2 regions of the Streptomyces hesseae genome follow, and region 2 is predicted to be linked to the other one. Evidence: predicted binding sites of a transcription regulator. Region 2 holds the regulator's gene; the other holds the start of a gene.
The links. Region 2 encodes HrcA, which represses chaperone genes, less so after heat shock. Its sites were predicted from a motif close to TTNGCACTCNGNNNNNCNGAGTGCNAA; they were not measured.
Positions count from the first base shown of each region.

Region 1: the regulator HrcA is predicted to act here: its motif matches at 3,065-3,091, upstream of groL (chaperonin GroEL).

Region 1 is NZ_JAVRFI010000041.1:5,402-13,304, reverse strand. Features, by position in the region: gene RM609_RS33410 (DNA repair helicase XPB) at 1-1,142, opposite strand, end outside; gene groL (chaperonin GroEL) at 1,314-2,936, opposite strand; gene RM609_RS33400 (cold-shock protein) at 3,269-3,472, opposite strand; gene RM609_RS33395 (MoaD/ThiS family protein) at 3,978-4,253, opposite strand; gene thrC (threonine synthase) at 4,309-5,604, opposite strand; SAM riboswitch class I at 5,622-5,765, opposite strand; gene RM609_RS33385 (glucosyl-3-phosphoglycerate synthase) at 5,918-6,865, shown strand; gene RM609_RS33380 (alpha,alpha-trehalose-phosphate synthase (UDP-forming)) at 6,968-7,903, shown strand, end outside.
Region 2 is NZ_JAVRFI010000014.1:41,912-49,814, forward strand. Features, by position in the region: gene RM609_RS21110 (SpoIIE family protein phosphatase) at 1-163, shown strand, start outside; gene hemW (radical SAM family heme chaperone HemW) at 200-1,432, shown strand; gene RM609_RS21120 (DUF3097 domain-containing protein) at 1,515-2,342, opposite strand; gene RM609_RS21125 (MBL fold metallo-hydrolase) at 2,376-3,119, opposite strand; gene hrcA (heat-inducible transcriptional repressor HrcA) at 3,386-4,402, shown strand; gene dnaJ (molecular chaperone DnaJ) at 4,403-5,539, shown strand; gene RM609_RS21140 (nitronate monooxygenase) at 5,606-6,673, shown strand; gene RM609_RS21145 (16S rRNA (uracil(1498)-N(3))-methyltransferase) at 6,747-7,496, shown strand; gene RM609_RS21150 (response regulator transcription factor) at 7,529-7,903, shown strand, end outside.

The sequences.
Region 1 (7,903 bases), on a different contig from region 2:
TCGGCCGTCGCGTACGCCAGCCGCTCGGAGTCGGTGAGGTTGACGCGCACCTCGACGCAGTCCGCCGGGGCGATATAGCCCTGCGCCTCGATCTCCTTCCAGGGCGCGTCGAAACGCTTGGGGCCGATGAGGGAGAAGACGTCCGACTCCCGCCCGTCCTCGCGCACCAGCGTCGCGGTCAGCCCGAGCCGCCGCCGGGCCTGGAGGTCGGCGGTGAACTTGAAGACGGGCGCCGGCAGCAGATGCACCTCGTCGTAGACGACCAGGCCCCAGTCGCGGGAGTCGAAGAGCTCCAGATGCGGGTAGACGCCCTTCCGCCTGGTCGTCAGCACCTGGTAGGTGGCGATGGTGACCGGGCGGATCTCCTTTCTCGTACCGCTGTACTCGCCGATCTCGTCCTCGGTCAGCGAGGTCCGCTTCACCAGCTCGTGCTTCCACTGGCGGGCGGAGACGGTGTTGGTGACCAGGATCAGCGTCGTCGCCTTCGCCATGGCCATCGCGCCCGCGCCCACGAGCGTCTTGCCGGCGCCACAGGGCAGTACGACCACGCCCGAGCCGCCGTGCCAGAACCCCTCCACGGCCTGCCGCTGGTACGGGCGCAGGGCCCAGCCGTCCTCGGCGAGCTCGATGGGGTGCGCCTCGCCGTCCACGTACCCGGCGAGGTCCTCGGCGGGCCAGCCCAGCTTGAGCAGCGTCTGCTTGATCTGACCGCGCTCGGAGGGGTGCACGGCCACGGTGTCCGGGTCGATCCGGTTCCCCACCAGCGGCTGGATCTTCTTCGAGCGGAGGATCTCCTCCAGCACGGGCCGGTCGGTGCTCTCCAGCACCAGGCCGTGGGTGGGGTGCTTGAGCAGCTTCAGCCGCCCGTAGCGGGCCATGGTCTCGGCGATATCGACGAGCAGGGCGTGCGGCACGGGGTAGCGGGAGTACGAGACGAGCGCGTCGACGACCTGCTCGGCGTCATGCCCGGCGGCCCGCGCGTTCCACAGCCCCAGCGGGGTCACCCGGTAGGTGTGGATGTGCTCGGGCGCGCGCTCCAGCTCCGCGAAGGCGGCGATGGCGCGCCGGCACTCGTCGGCACGCTCGTGGTCCACCTCCAGCAGCAGGGTCTTGTCGCTCTGGACGATCAGGGGTCCGCTCACGCCACGGCCTTCCACTTCGCGCACGGGGAGAAGCTTCCAGTGTCCCCCATCCGGGGCGGTACGGGCGTGGCGCCCGGGACCGGGGGCGGAAACGCCACCGGGGCGGCACCCCCCGTGAGGAGGGTGCCGCCCCGGTGAAGCGCAGGACGGTCGATCAACCTGTCAGGTCGATCAGAAGTCCATGTCACCGCCCGGCATGCCGCCCGGAGCGGCCGCGGCGGCCTTCTCCGGCTTGTCGGCGATGACGGCCTCGGTGGTCAGGAACAGCGCGGCGATGGACGCGGCGTTCTGGAGGGCGGAGCGGGTGACCTTCGCCGGGTCGATGATGCCCTCGGCGATCATGTCGACGTACTCGCCCGTGGCGGCGTTGAGGCCGTGGCCGACAGGAAGGTTGCGCACCTTCTCGACGATGACGCCACCCTCGAGACCACCGTTGACGGCGATCTGCTTGAGCGGGGCCTCCAGGGCCAGCTTCACGGCCTTGGCACCGGTGGCCTCGTCGCCGTCCAGCTCGAGCTTCTCGAAGACCGCGGAGGCCTGCAGCAGGGCCACGCCACCACCGGCGACGATGCCCTCCTCGACGGCCGCCTTCGCGTTGCGAACGGCGTCCTCGATGCGGTGCTTGCGCTCCTTGAGCTCGACCTCGGTCGCGGCACCGGCCTTGATGACGGCAACGCCGCCGGCCAGCTTCGCGAGGCGCTCCTGGAGCTTCTCGCGGTCGTAGTCCGAGTCGCTGTTCTCGATCTCGGCGCGGATCTGGTTGACGCGGCCCTGGACCTGGTCGCTGTCACCGGCACCGTCGACGATGGTCGTCTCGTCCTTGGTGATGACGACCTTGCGGGCGCGGCCGAGCAGGTCGAGACCGGCGTTCTCCAGCTTGAGGCCGACCTCCTCGGAGATGACCGTGCCACCGGTGAGGATGGCGATGTCGCCCAGCATGGCCTTGCGGCGGTCGCCGAAGCCCGGGGCCTTGACGGCGACGGACTTGAAGGTGCCGCGGATCTTGTTGACGACCAGCGTGGACAGGGCCTCGCCCTCGACGTCCTCGGCGATGATCAGCAGCGGCTTGCCGGACTGCATGACCTTCTCGAGGAGCGGCAGCAGGTCCTTGACCGAGCTGATCTTCGAGTTGACGATCAGGATGTACGGGTCGTCGAGCGACGCCTCCATACGCTCCATGTCGGTGGCGAAGTACGCCGAGATGTAGCCCTTGTCGAAGCGCATACCCTCGGTGAGCTCCAGCTCCAGACCGAAGGTCTGGGACTCCTCGACGGTGATGACGCCTTCCTTGCCGACCTTGTCCATGGCCTCGGCGATGAGCTCGCCGATCTGGGTGTCGGCGGCGGAGATGGAGGCGGTGGAGGCGATCTGCTCCTTGGTCTCCACGTCCTTGGCCTGCTCGAGCAGGGCGGCGGAGACGGCCTCGACGGCCTTCTCGATACCGCGCTTCAGGGCCATCGGGTTGGCACCGGCGGCCACGTTGCGCAGACCCTCGCGGACCAGCGCCTGGGCGAGGACGGTCGCGGTCGTCGTGCCGTCACCGGCGACGTCGTCCGTCTTCTTCGCGACCTCCTTGACCAGCTCGGCGCCGATCTTCTCGTACGGGTCCTCGAGCTCGATCTCCTTGGCGATGGACACACCATCGTTGGTGATCGTGGGGGCGCCCCACTTCTTCTCGAGGACGACGTTCCGGCCCTTGGGGCCGAGGGTGACCTTGACGGCGTCGGCGAGCTGGTTCATCCCGCGCTCGAGACCGCGCCGTGCCTCCTCGTCGAACGCGATGATCTTGGCCATGTGAAGTGGTCCTCCCAGGACGGGGTGGAGAGACTGCTCCGGACCGCGCTGGCGCCCGCGACGGACGGCCTGCGTGCCCTGCGGTTCCTTGCCCCGCTTGGCCCGTAGACCTCACCGACGGTCCAAATCTGTCACTCTCACTCGGAGAGTGCTAAGCCCAATGATTAGCACTCGACCCCTGCGAGTGCAAGCGCCTCGCATCAACCTGCCCCGCGCGGGGGGAACCCACACATGGGCGCGGCGCGGGCGTGGCGCGGACGCACGAGGGGCCCGCGTCTTAAAGACGCGGGCCCCTCGGCGAGCTGAGTGAGCCGGTGGTCGATGCGCGCCGGTCAGGCGGTCACCTTGACCATGTCCGCCTGCGGCCCCTTCTGGCCCTGCGAGATCTCGAACTCGACCCGCTGCCCCTCCTCGAGGGTGCGGTAGCCGTCCATCTGGATCGCGCTGTAGTGGACGAAAACATCCGCACCACCGTCGACCGCGATGAAGCCGTACCCCTTCTCCGCGTTGAACCACTTGACGGTGCCCTGAGCCATGCCTAACTCCCCTATTACTGGCCCTTGCGCAGGACCGCACCTCGCGGACCCGGGTCAGACCTCACCCCCAGACAGGATGGGGGTGTGCGCCGGAACGCGTCGACCGCCGCTGAATGTATCTGCACGGATGCCGTCTGCAACAGGTCAGTCGGACGAGAATTCCGGGCGCGGCCGATCGGTTATTACCACCGATTTCGCCAGCTTCTTGGGCAAGTCGGACCGGGCATAACGCAACCAACCCGGCAATTCGTGCACATGTTGTGGGCACAACTTGACGGGTTCTCATATGCGTTCGGCAGTGACACCGGAGGGGGAACGCCCCAACTGTATCGCGGTTCAACAGACGGAATCACCCCGTCCGTTTTACGGGCGGGGTGATTCCGGTGAATTCCGCAGGAACGCTTTGAAAGGGTCGGGCCAAGGGTCCGGCGGCCCGGAGCTCGGCCCAGAACCCGGCCCGGACCCCGGCACGGCCCAGGGCCGCCCAGGGCCGGGGCGCCCTCGGTCAGCCGCCGGCGACCGCGGGAATGATCGACACTCCGGCACCATCCGGAGTGACCGCCTCCAGTCCGCCCTCGAACCGTACGTCGTCGTCATTGACGTACACATTGACGAAACGGCGCAGCTTTCCGTCGTCGTCGAGAACGCGCGCGGCGATTCCGGGGTGGTTCTTCTCCAGGGAGGCGATGACTTCGCCGAGAGTGGCTCCCTCGGCGGGGACTTCCGCCTTACCGGCGGTGTAGGTGCGAAGGATGGTGGGGATTCGGACGTTGACGCTCATGGGGTCACCTTTTGGTTTAAGAAGCCGGGGAATAGGGAAACGGTGGCCGCGCGCGTTAAAGCCCCGCCGCCCGGAAAGCGTCGAGCGAAGGCGGAATCGTCGCCGTCGGTCCCGCCGCCACCGCGTCCAGCGTCTTGAGGCCGTCGCCCGTGTTGAGCACGACGGTGGTCAGCGACGGATCCAGCCGCCCGTCCTCCAGCAGCTTCCGGGTCACCCCGACCGTCACCCCGCCCGCCGTCTCCGCGAAGATCCCCTCCGTACGGGCCAGCAGCCGGATCGCCTCGACGATCCGCTCGTCGTCCACGTCCTCCACGGCCCCGCCCGTGCGCCGGGCGATGTCGAGCACGTACGGCCCGTCCGCCGGGTTGCCGATGGCCAGGGACTTGGCGATGGTGTCCGGCTTCACCGGCCGCACCACCTCGTGCCCGTCCTTGAAGGCGCGCGAGACCGGCGCGCACCCCTCGGCCTGGGCGCCGAAGATCCGGTACGGGCGGTCCTCGACCAGTCCCAGCGCGATGAGCTCCTTCAGCCCCTTGTCGATCTTCGTCAGCTGCGATCCCGAGGCCACCGGCACCACGATCTGGTCCGGCAGCCGCCAGCCCAGCTGCTCGCAGATCTCGTACGCCAGGGTCTTGGAGCCCTCCCCGTAGTAGGGCCGCAGATTGACGTTGACGAACCCCCAGCCCTCGCCCAGCGGGTCGCCGATGAGCTCGCTGCAGAAGCGGTTCACATCGTCGTACGTGCCCTCGATGCCCACCAGGTCGCCGCCGTAGACCGCCGCCATCACGACCTTGCCGGCCTCCAGGTCGTGCGGGATGAAGACACAGGACCGCAGGCCCGCGCGCGCCGCCGCGGCGCCCACCGCTCCCGCCAGGTTCCCCGTCGAGGAGCACGAGAGGGTGGTGAAGCCGAAGGCGCGCGCCGCCTCGACGGCGATGGCGACGACGCGATCCTTGAAGGAGTGCGTGGGGTTTCCGGAGTCGTCCTTGACGTACAGCCCGCCGGTGACGCCCAGCTCGCGGGCGAGGTTGTCGGCCTTGACGAGCTTGGTGAAGCCGGGGTTGAGGTTCGGCCGGTCCGCGACGTCGGCGGGTACGGGCAGCAGGGGGGCGTAGCGCCAGATATTCGCGGGTCCGGCCTCGATACGGCGGCGCAGCGCCTCGGGGTCCCCGGCGGGGAGTTCGTAGGCCACCTCAAGGGGGCCGAAGCAGCCCACGCAGACGAAGGAGGGACCGAGCGGGAAGCGCTCGCCGCACTCGCGGCAGGAGAGCGCCACGGCGGGACCGAAGGAGGCGACGGAGGGGTCGGTGACACGTACGGAGGTACGACTTTCAACGGCTTCGACAGCCATGGAGGCGAGGCCCTTTCTCCTCATCTTCCTCGCGGCGAACGTCGCCACGAGACGGAATTGGCACCTTCCCCGCCGGGAGCCTCGCCGTGTGAACGGTGAGACCGGCTGGAGGGTTGCCGGGGCTTCAACGGGCCGTATCCCTCTGCCCCTCTGGATGAGCGGTATGGCGCTGGGCGGACCCAGGCGTTTGTGCGCGTGACGACCCCCGACATAGGACGGCCGTCCGCGTTGTTCAAGACTGTAACGGAAGGGATGGTCGCTTGAGAGGGCCGTCCGAACCGCGAGATGCGTCACAACGACAGGAGTTATGCACGTGCTGGAAGAGGTGGAACGCTGGCTCGCCCGGCGGTCCTGGTCCGCCGCCGACCGTCCGCTCGACCAGCTGCTGGCCGCGAAAGGGGACACGGGCACCACGGTCAGCGTGGTGCTGCCGGCGCTGAACGAGGAGGCGACCGTCGGCGAGATCGTGGCGACGATCCGCCGCGAGCTGATGTCGGAGTCCGTCCCCCTGGTGGACGAGCTGGTGGTGCTGGACTCCGGTTCCACGGACCGCACCGCCGAGGTCGCCGCGGCGGCCGGCGCGCGCGTCGTGCACCGGGACGAGATCCTGCCGCGACTGCCCGCGCTGCCCGGCAAGGGCGAGGTGCTGTGGCGGTCCCTGCTGGTGACGACGGGCGACGTCGTCTGCTTCGTCGACGCCGACCTGAAGGACTTCTCCAGCGCCTTCGTCTCGGGGATCGTCGGCCCGCTGCTGACCGATCCCGAGGTGCGGTTCGTCAAGGCCATGTACGACCGCCCGCTGGGCGAGGTCGCGGGGCAGGGCGGCCGGGTCACCGAGCTGGTGGCGCGCCCGCTGCTCAATCTCCACTGGCCGCAGCTCGCGGGCTTCGTCCAGCCGCTGGGCGGCGAGTACGCGGCCCGCCGCTCGCTGCTGGAGCGGCTGCCGTTCCCCGTGGGCTACGGCGTGGAGCTGGGCCTGCTCGTGGACGCTCTGCACACGGTGGGCCTGGACGCGCTGGCGCAGGTCGACGTGGGCGTGCGCAAGCACCGCCACCAGGACGGCCGGGCGCTGGGCCGGATGGCCGCGACGATCTACCGCACGGCGCAGCTGCGGCTGGCCCGGGGCCATCTGGTGCGCCCGGAGCTCACCCAGTTCGAGCGCACGGCGGAGGGGTTCGTACCGCGGACGTACGCGGTGGACACCGAGGAGCGGCCACCGATGGCGGAGATACCGGAGTACGCCCGGCGGCGCGCGGCGTAACCGCCAGGAGAAGGGCCGGAGAAGGGAACGGGACGTTCCCGTGTGCCACCCGACGGGCCGTGCGTACGTTTGAGCGGTTCCCCGGGCGGCAAGGCTGGCGACATGGTCGCTGAGCATCCCCCGTCCGCCCCGGAAGCCACTGCCCCGGTAGCCGCCGCACCCATCGTCGTGGCGTCCAACCGGGGGCCCGTCTCGTACGCGCTGCGCGAGGACGGCTCGCTGGCGGCGGGCCGGGGCGGCGGCGGGCTGGTGTCCGGGCTGAGCGAGATCGGGCGGGACCCCCAGGGCGCGGCGGCGGTATGGGTGTGCGCGGCGCTGGGCGAGGGCGACCGGCTGGCGGCGGGGCGCGCGGGCCGAAGACTCGACCCGGCCGACACGGGCGGGCTGCGGGTGCGGATGCTGGACATCCCGGCCGGGACGTTCTCCGCCGCGTACAACGGCGTGGCCAATTCCGTGCTGTGGTTCGCCCACCACATGCTCTGGCAGACCCCGCTCGAGCCGGTGTTCGACAAGGAGTTCCGGTCTCAGTGGGCGGCCTACGAGGCGTACAACACCGCCTTCGCGGACGCGATCGCCGAGGAGGCGGCCGAGGGCGCCGTCGTGCTCGTCCAGGACTACCACCTCACCCTCGTCCCCGGGCTGCTCCGGACCCGCCGCCCCGACCTGCGCATCGGCCACTTCTCCCACACCCCCTGGGCCCCGCCGGACTACTACCGGCTGCTGCCGGACGACATCGCCGAGCAGGTGCTGCGCGGCATCCTCGGCGGCGACCGTGCGGCCTTCCTGACCCGGCGCTGGGCGGAGGCGTTCGCCGCGTGCTGCGCGGACGTCCTGAAGGCCGAGGTGATCCGTGAGGAGGACGGGACGGCGGCGGCGGTCCGCTTCGCGGGCCGTACGACGCGGCTCGGCGTGCACGCGCTCGGCGCGGACGCGGACTTCCTGCGCGAGCGCGCGCACCGGCCGGACGTGGAGGAGCGGCTGGCGGCCCTGCGGGAGCAGGTCGGCCCGGGACGCCGGACGATCCTGCGGGTCGACCGC
Region 2 (7,903 bases):
AAACCGCCTCTTCGACGACGGCGACGGCCTCGCCGCCGCCCTCGCGGGCTGCGCGGGCCTCACGGCCGAGGGCGTCGCCGGGCGCATCCGCCGCGCCGTCCACGGCTTCGCGCCGACCCCGCCGGACGACGACCTGGCCCTGCTGGTGATCCGGGCGGAGTGAGACGGGGACGGCGCGGCATGCCGGACAATGGACGGTATGCCTTCCGTACTGCCCGATGGTGAGCCCATGCCCGAGGACGGGTCCCTGCCCCGCCATGCCCTCGACGGCTCCGGGCAGCGGCCCCTCGGCTTCTATCTGCACGTCCCGTACTGCGCCACCCGCTGCGGCTACTGCGACTTCAACACCTACACCGCGAACGAGCTGCGCGGCTCCGGCGGCGCCCTCGCCTCCCGCGACAACTACGCGGAGACGGTCGCCGAGGAGATCCGCCTGGCCCGCAAGGTGCTCGGCGACGACCCGCGCCCGGTCGAGACGGTCTTCGTGGGCGGCGGCACGCCCACGCTGCTGCCCGCCGCCGACCTGGGCCGGATGCTCGCCGCCATCCGCGACGAGTTCGGGCTCGCGCCCGGCGCCGAGGTCACCACGGAGGCCAACCCCGAGTCCGTCGACCCCCGCTACCTGGAGGAGCTGCGGGCCGCCGGCTTCAACCGCGTCTCCTTCGGCATGCAGAGCGCCCGGCAGCACGTCCTGAAGATCCTCGACCGTACGCACACCCCGGGCCGCCCGGAGGCCTGCGTGGCCGAGGCGCGCGCGGCGGGCTTCGAGCACGTCAACCTCGACCTGATCTACGGCACGCCGGGCGAGAGCGACGACGACTGGCGCGCCTCCCTGGACGCGGTCATCGGCGCGGGCCCCGACCACGTCTCGGCCTACGCCCTGATCGTCGAGGAGGGCACACAGCTCGCGCGGCGCATCCGGCGGGGCGAGGTGCCCATGACCGACGACGACGTCCACGCGGACCGCTATCTGATCGCCGAGGAGGCGCTCTCGGGTGCGGGATTCTCCTGGTACGAGGTCTCGAACTGGGCGACGAGCGAGGCGGGCCGCTGCCGTCACAACGAGCTCTACTGGCGCGGCGCGGACTGGTGGGGCGCGGGCCCCGGCGCCCACTCCCACGTGGGGGGCGTGCGGTGGTGGAACGTCAAGCACCCCGGCGCGTACGCCCAGGCCCTGAGCGAGGGCCGCTCCCCGGGAGCGGGCCGTGAGCTCCTCGCCGAGGAGGACCGGCGGGTCGAGCGGATCCTGCTGGAGCTGCGGCTGGAGGAGGGGTGCCCGCTGTCACTCCTGAAGCCGGCCGGCGCGGCGGCGGCCGCGCGGGCGCTGGCGGACGGCCTCCTGCGGCCCGAGGCGTACGAGCGGGGGAGCGCGGCGCTGACGCTGCGCGGTCGTCTGCTGGCCGACGCGGTCGTCCGCGACCTGGTGGACTGAGGTCCGCTGCCGGGTGCGGCCCGGTGGTCGGCTTGTGCCCACCCGTTCCGCCCTGCGGAACGCCTGCCCACAAGCCGGCCCGCTATCCCGCCGTCACGAAGTCGATCAGCTCCTCGACCCTCCCGAGGAGCTGGGGCTCCAGGTCCTTGTACGACCGCACGCCGGAAAGGATCCGCTGCCAGGCGGCCCCCGTGTTCTCCGGCCACCCCAGCGCCCGGCACACGCCCGTCTTCCAGTCCTGCCCGCGCGGCACGGACGGCCAGGCGGGAATCCCCACCGACGCCGGTTTCACGGCCTCCCAGACGTCCACGTACGGGTGACCCACGACCAGCACGTGCGCGGATTCCCCCGTCACCTCCGCCGCGATCCGTGACTCCTTCGAGCCCGGCACCAGGTGGTCGACCAGGACGCCGAGCCGGGCGTCGGGGCCCGGGGCGAAGGAACGGACGATCGACGGGAGGTCGTCGACGCCCTCCAGGTACTCGACGACCACGCCCTCGATGCGCAGGTCGTCGCCCCACACGCGCTCCACGAGCTCCGCGTCGTGCCGGCCCTCGACGTAGATGCGGCCCGCGCGGGCGACCCGGGCGCGGGCGCCGGGGACGGCGAGGGAGCCGGAGGCGGTACGGGCGGGGGCCGCCGGGGGAGCCGCGAGCGGGCGGACGAGGGTGACGACCCGGCCGTCCAGCAGGAACCCGCGCGGCTCCATCGGGAACACCCGGCACTTGCCGAAGCGGTCCTCCAGCGTCACCGTCGGCCCCTGGGCCGTCTTCTCGCAACGGATCACCGCCCCGCAGAAACCGGTCGTGACCTCCTCGACCACGAGACCCGGCTCGGCCGGGACCTCGGGAACGGGGGCGGACCGCTTCCACGGCGGAGTGAGATCAGGGCTGTACCGCTTGCTCCACATGCGGGCCATTCTGGTTCAAGATCCACACCCCGGTCACGACACGCCGAAGCGCTCCGCCAGCGCGTCGCGCTGCGCCCGTACGAACGCCGCGTCCACCACCGCGCCGTGCCCCGGCACGTACACCGCGTCGTCCCCGCCGAGGGACAGCAGCCGGTCCAGGGCCGCCGGCCAGGCGTGCGGGAGGGCGTCCGGGCCCGCCTGCGGCTCGCCGGACTCCTCGACGACGTCGCCGCAGAAGACGACCTCACGTTCCCCCGCGACCAGTACGGCCAGGTCGTGCGCCGTGTGCCCCGGGCCGATGTTGGCGAGCAGCACCCGCCGCCCGCCGCCGAGGTCGACCGTGAGCTCCCCGGACACCGGGTGGTGGGGGATGACGAGGAGGTCCACGGCCTCCGCCGCGGTGTCGGGGTCCATGCCGTGCCGGACCGCGTCGTGCCGCAGCTCCTCCCGCTCCCGCGCCATCAGCCCCTCGGCGCCCACCGCCGCGTGCACCTGGACGCCGGAGAACGCGGCCGTGCCCAGGACGTGGTCGAAGTGGGGGTGGGTGAGTGCGATGTGCGTCACGGGGAGCCCGAAGAGCTCCTGCACCTCGCGGCGGATCTCCACCCCCTCGTGGAGCGACGAACCCGTGTCGACGACGAGCACGCCGTCCGTCCCCGCGATCGCCCCGACGGTCGCGTCCCAGCCCGGCAACCTGCGGCGTACCACCCCCGGCGCGAGCCGTTCCCAGTGCTCCCCGCCGGCCGGCGCGGTGCCGGAATCCCCTTGCGTCTGCATACCGTGACGCTAGCGGCAGGACGGTACGGTTGCCTGCCCGGCGGCGGGCCGGGAAGGCGCCCGGAGGCTCGCGGCGAGGACGGCCCTTGCCCTTGCCGTGGGGCCCGGCCGTACACTGGCTGGAGGGATCTGGCACTCGTGACCATTGAGTGCCAGGGGTGAAGACCCTGTGAGACCCCGGTAAGAAACCGTAGGGACCTTACGGACCCGTATGGCCCCGTACGGTCGTACGACGGCTGGACCACTGGACTGGAGGTGCGCGCGAGATGCTGAGCGAACGCAGGCTCGAGGTATTGCGCGCCATCGTCCAGGACTACGTCGGCACCGAGGAGCCCGTCGGCTCCAAGGCGCTCACCGAGCGGCACAAGCTGGGCGTCTCCCCGGCCACGGTGCGCAACGACATGGCCGCGCTCGAGGAGGAGGGCTTCATCGCCCAGCCCCACACGAGCGCCGGCCGTATCCCGACCGACAAGGGCTACCGCCTCTTCGTCGACAGGCTCGCGGGCGTCAAGCCCCTGTCGACGCCGGAGCGGCGCGCCATCCATAGCTTCCTGGACAGCGCCGTCGATCTGGACGACGTGGTGGCCCGTACCGTCCGGCTGCTGGCGCAGCTGACGCGTCAGGTCGCCGTGGTGCAGTACCCCTCGCTGACCCGTTCGACGGTGCGTCATGTCGAGCTGCTCTCCCTGGCCCCGGCCCGGGTGATGCTCGTCCTGATCACCGACACCGGGCGGGTCGAGCAGCGCATGGTCGACTGCCCGGCGCCGGTCGGTGAGAACGCGCTGGCGGATCTGCGCGCGCGGCTGAACAGCCGCGTCGTGGGCCGCCGGTTCACGGATGTGCCGCAGCTGGTGCAGGACCTCCCCGAGTCCTTCGAGAAGGATGATCGCGGAACCGTTTCGACAGTCCTCTCGACCCTGCTGGAGACGCTGGTCGAGGAGACCGAGGAGCGGTTGATGATCGGCGGTACCGCCAATCTCACTCGTTTCGGTCATGACTTCCCGCTGACGATCCGGCCCGTGCTGGAGGCGCTGGAGGAGCAGGTCGTGCTGCTCAAGCTGCTCGGCGAGGCCAAGGGCTCGGAGATGACCGTACGCATCGGTCATGAGAACGCCCATGAGGGGCTGAACTCCACATCCGTGGTCGCCGTCGGCTACGGTTCGGGCGGCGAGGCCGTCGCCAAACTCGGCGTGGTCGGACCGACCCGCATGGACTACCCCGGAACGATGGGAGCGGTACGCGCAGTGGCACGTTACGTCGGACAGATCCTGGCGGAGTCGTAAGTGGCCACGGATTACTACGCGATCCTGGGCGTCCGGCGCGACGCCTCCCAGGACGAGATCAAGAAGGCCTTCCGCCGTCTCGCGCGCGAGCTCCACCCGGACGTCAATCCGGACCCGAAGACCCAGGAGCGGTTCAAGGAGATCAACGCCGCTTACGAGGTCCTCTCCGACCCGCAGAAGAAGCAGGTCTACGACCTCGGCGGCGACCCCCTGTCCTCCTCGGGCGGCGCGGGTGCGGGCGGTGGCTTCGGCGCGGGCTTCGGCAACTTCTCCGACATCATGGACGCCTTCTTCGGCCAGGCCTCGCAGCGCGGTCCGCGCTCGCGTACGCGCCGCGGCCAGGACGCCATGATCCGGCTCGAGGTCACCCTGAACGAGTCGGCCTTCGGCACCACCAAGGACATCCAGGTCGACACCGCCGTCGTCTGCACCACGTGCAGCGGCGAGGGCGCGGCCCCGGGCACGTCCGCGCAGACCTGTGACATGTGCCGCGGCCGCGGCGAGGTCTCCCAGGTCACCCGGTCCTTCCTGGGCCAGGTCATGACGTCCCGCCCCTGCCCCCAGTGCCAGGGCTTCGGCACGGTCGTGCCGACCCCGTGCCCGGAGTGCGCCGGCGACGGCCGCGTCCGGTCCCGGCGGAACCTGACGGTGAAGATCCCCGCCGGTGTCGACAACGGCACCCGGATCCAGCTCGCGGGCGAGGGCGAGGTCGGCCCCGGCGGCGGCCCCGCCGGCGACCTCTATGTGGAGATCCACGAGAAGCCCCACCCGGTCTTCCAGCGCCGCGGCGACGATCTCCACTGCACGGTCACCATCCCGATGACGGCGGCCGCGCTCGGCACGAAGGTGCCGCTGGAGACCCTGGACGGCGTCGAGGAGATCGACATCCGCCCGGGCACCCAGTCCGGCCAGTCGATCCCGCTGCACCAGCGCGGCGTCACCCACCTGCGCGGCGGCGGCCGCGGTGACCTCGTCGTCCACGTCGAGGTGACCACGCCGTCCAAGCTGGACCCGCAGCAGGAGGAACTGCTGCGCCAGCTCGCCAAGATGCGCGGCGAGGAGCGTCCGACGGGCGAGTTCAAGCCGGGGCAGCAGGGGCTGTTCTCGCGGCTGAAGGACGCGTTCAACGGCCGTTAGGTCCGATGACCACGGGGTAATCGGGGGCGGAGCCCCCGGTTACCCCACCTGTGACACGATGTGCTCATGGCCCCGTTGAACGGACTGTTCGAGCACCCGATCGTGCAGGCCCCCATGGCCGGCGGCGTCTCCACCCCGGCCCTCGCCGCCGCTGTCAGCGACGCCGGCGGCCTCGGCTTCCTCGCCGCCGGCTACAAGACTCCCGGGGCGATGTACGAGGAGATCAAGCAGCTCCGCGCCCGTACGTCCCGCCCCTTCGGCGTGAACCTCTTCATGCCCCAGCCGCCCGCCGCCGACCCGGCGGCCATCGAGGTCTACGCCGAGCAACTGGCCGGCGAGTCCACCTGGTACCGGACGCCGCTGGGCGAGACCGACCAGGGCTCCGACGACGGCTACGAGGCCAAGCTCGCCGTCCTCCTCGACGACCCCGTCCCCGTCGTCTCCTTCACTTTCGGGTGTCCCGACCGCACGGCCGTGGACGCCCTCGCCAGGGCCGGCACCGTGACCGTGGTGACCGTGACGTCGGCCGCCGAGGCGCTGGCCGCGCGGGAGGCGGGCGCCGACGCGCTCTGCGTCCAGGGCATAGAGGCCGGCGGCCACCAGGGCACCCACCACGACGATCCCCACGCCGACGGCGCGGGCGCCGGGGTCGGCCTGCTGGCGCTCGTGGCCGAGGTCCGGGAGACCGTCCCGCTGCCCGTCGTCGCGACCGGCGGACTGATGCGCGGCGCCCAGGTGGCGGCCGTCCTCGCGGCGGGCGCGAGCGCCGCCCAGCTCGGCACGGCCTTCCTCGCCTGCCCGGAGTCCGGGGCCCACGAGCTGCACAAGCGCGCCCTGACCGATCCGCTGTTCGTCCGCACCGAGCTCACCCGCGCCTTCTCCGGCCGCCCCGCCCGAGGCCTGGTGAACCGTTTCCTCCGGGAGCACGGCCCCTACGCCCCGGCCGCCTACCCCCAGATCCACTATCTGACCTCCGGCCTGCGCAAGGCGGCGGCCGCCGCCGGCGACCCCCAGGGCATGAACCTGTGGGCCGGCCAGGGCCACCGCCTGGCGCGGGAGCTCCCCGCCGGCGATCTGGTACGACTCCTTACGGCCGAACTGGACGCGGCGCGCGTGTCGTTGACCGTGCGGTGACGGCCGGAGGTACGGAAGTGGACACGAGTGTGATCACGAGTGTGATTCGGCGCGGCGAGAGAGCGAGTACGTCATGACAGCCCCGGTCTTCCTGGTCGAGGAGGACGCCCTCACGGGTGTCTTCCCCGGCACCGTCTTCCCGCTGGACGGGCCCGAGGGCCGCCACGCGGTCTCGGTGCGCCGGCTGCGCGTGGGCGAGGAGATCGTCCTGACCGACGGTTCCGGCACGGGCGTCCACGGCACCGTCGCCGCCGTCGAGGGCAAGGACCACCTGGACGTCGCCGTCACCTCCGTACGCTCCGAGCCGGAGCCGCAGCCCCGGATCACCGTCGTCCAGGCCCTGCCCAAGGGCGACCGCGGCGAAGTGGCCGTCGAGACCATGACCGAGACCGGCGTCGACGCGATCGTGCCCTGGTCCGCCTCCCGCTGCGTCACCCAGTGGAAGGGCGACCGCGGCCTGAAGTCCCTGGGCAAGTGGCGCGCGACCGCCCGCGAGGCCGGCAAGCAGGCCCGCCGGCTGCGCTTCCCCTCCGTCGACGAGCTCGCCACCACCCGGCAGGTCGCCCAGCTCCTGGCGGGCGCCGACTTCGCGGCCGTCCTCCACGAGGAGGGCAGCACCCCGCTCGCCACGGCGCCCCTGCCGGAGACCGGCGACATCGTCCTGGTCGTCGGCCCGGAGGGCGGTGTCTCCCCCGAGGAGCTCGCCGCCTTCGCCGAGGCCGGCGCCCACCCCTACCGCCTCGGCCCGAGCGTCCTGCGCACCTCGACCGCCGGCACGGCGGCCGCGGCCCTGCTGCTGGGCCGCACGGGGCGCTGGGGCTGACGGGCAGTGAAGCCGGGGGGCGGACGGCGGGGATGACGACACGGACCCAGCAGGGGATGGCACGGACCCAGCAGCTCCAGACGCGGGACTACGAGCGGATGCTCGACCTCGCCGTCGCCGTTCTGGAGAGCGACGACCCCGAGTCGTCCTGGCAACTGATCACCGCGCAGCTGCTGGAGACGGTGGGCTGCGACTCGGTCACCTTCTCGGTCGTGGACGTGGCCCGGCTGACCGGAAAGGTGGAGGGCTGGGCCCCGCCGCGGCTCGCCGCGTTCGTCGGGGACCTCGTCCAGCGCCGGGTGACCCAGCGCCATCCGCTGGTGTCCTACACCCTGAGCGGCGAGTCCGAGCCGGTGACCGTCGGCGAGATCTACGCCGGCTGGCGGCACACCCAGTGGTACAGCGAG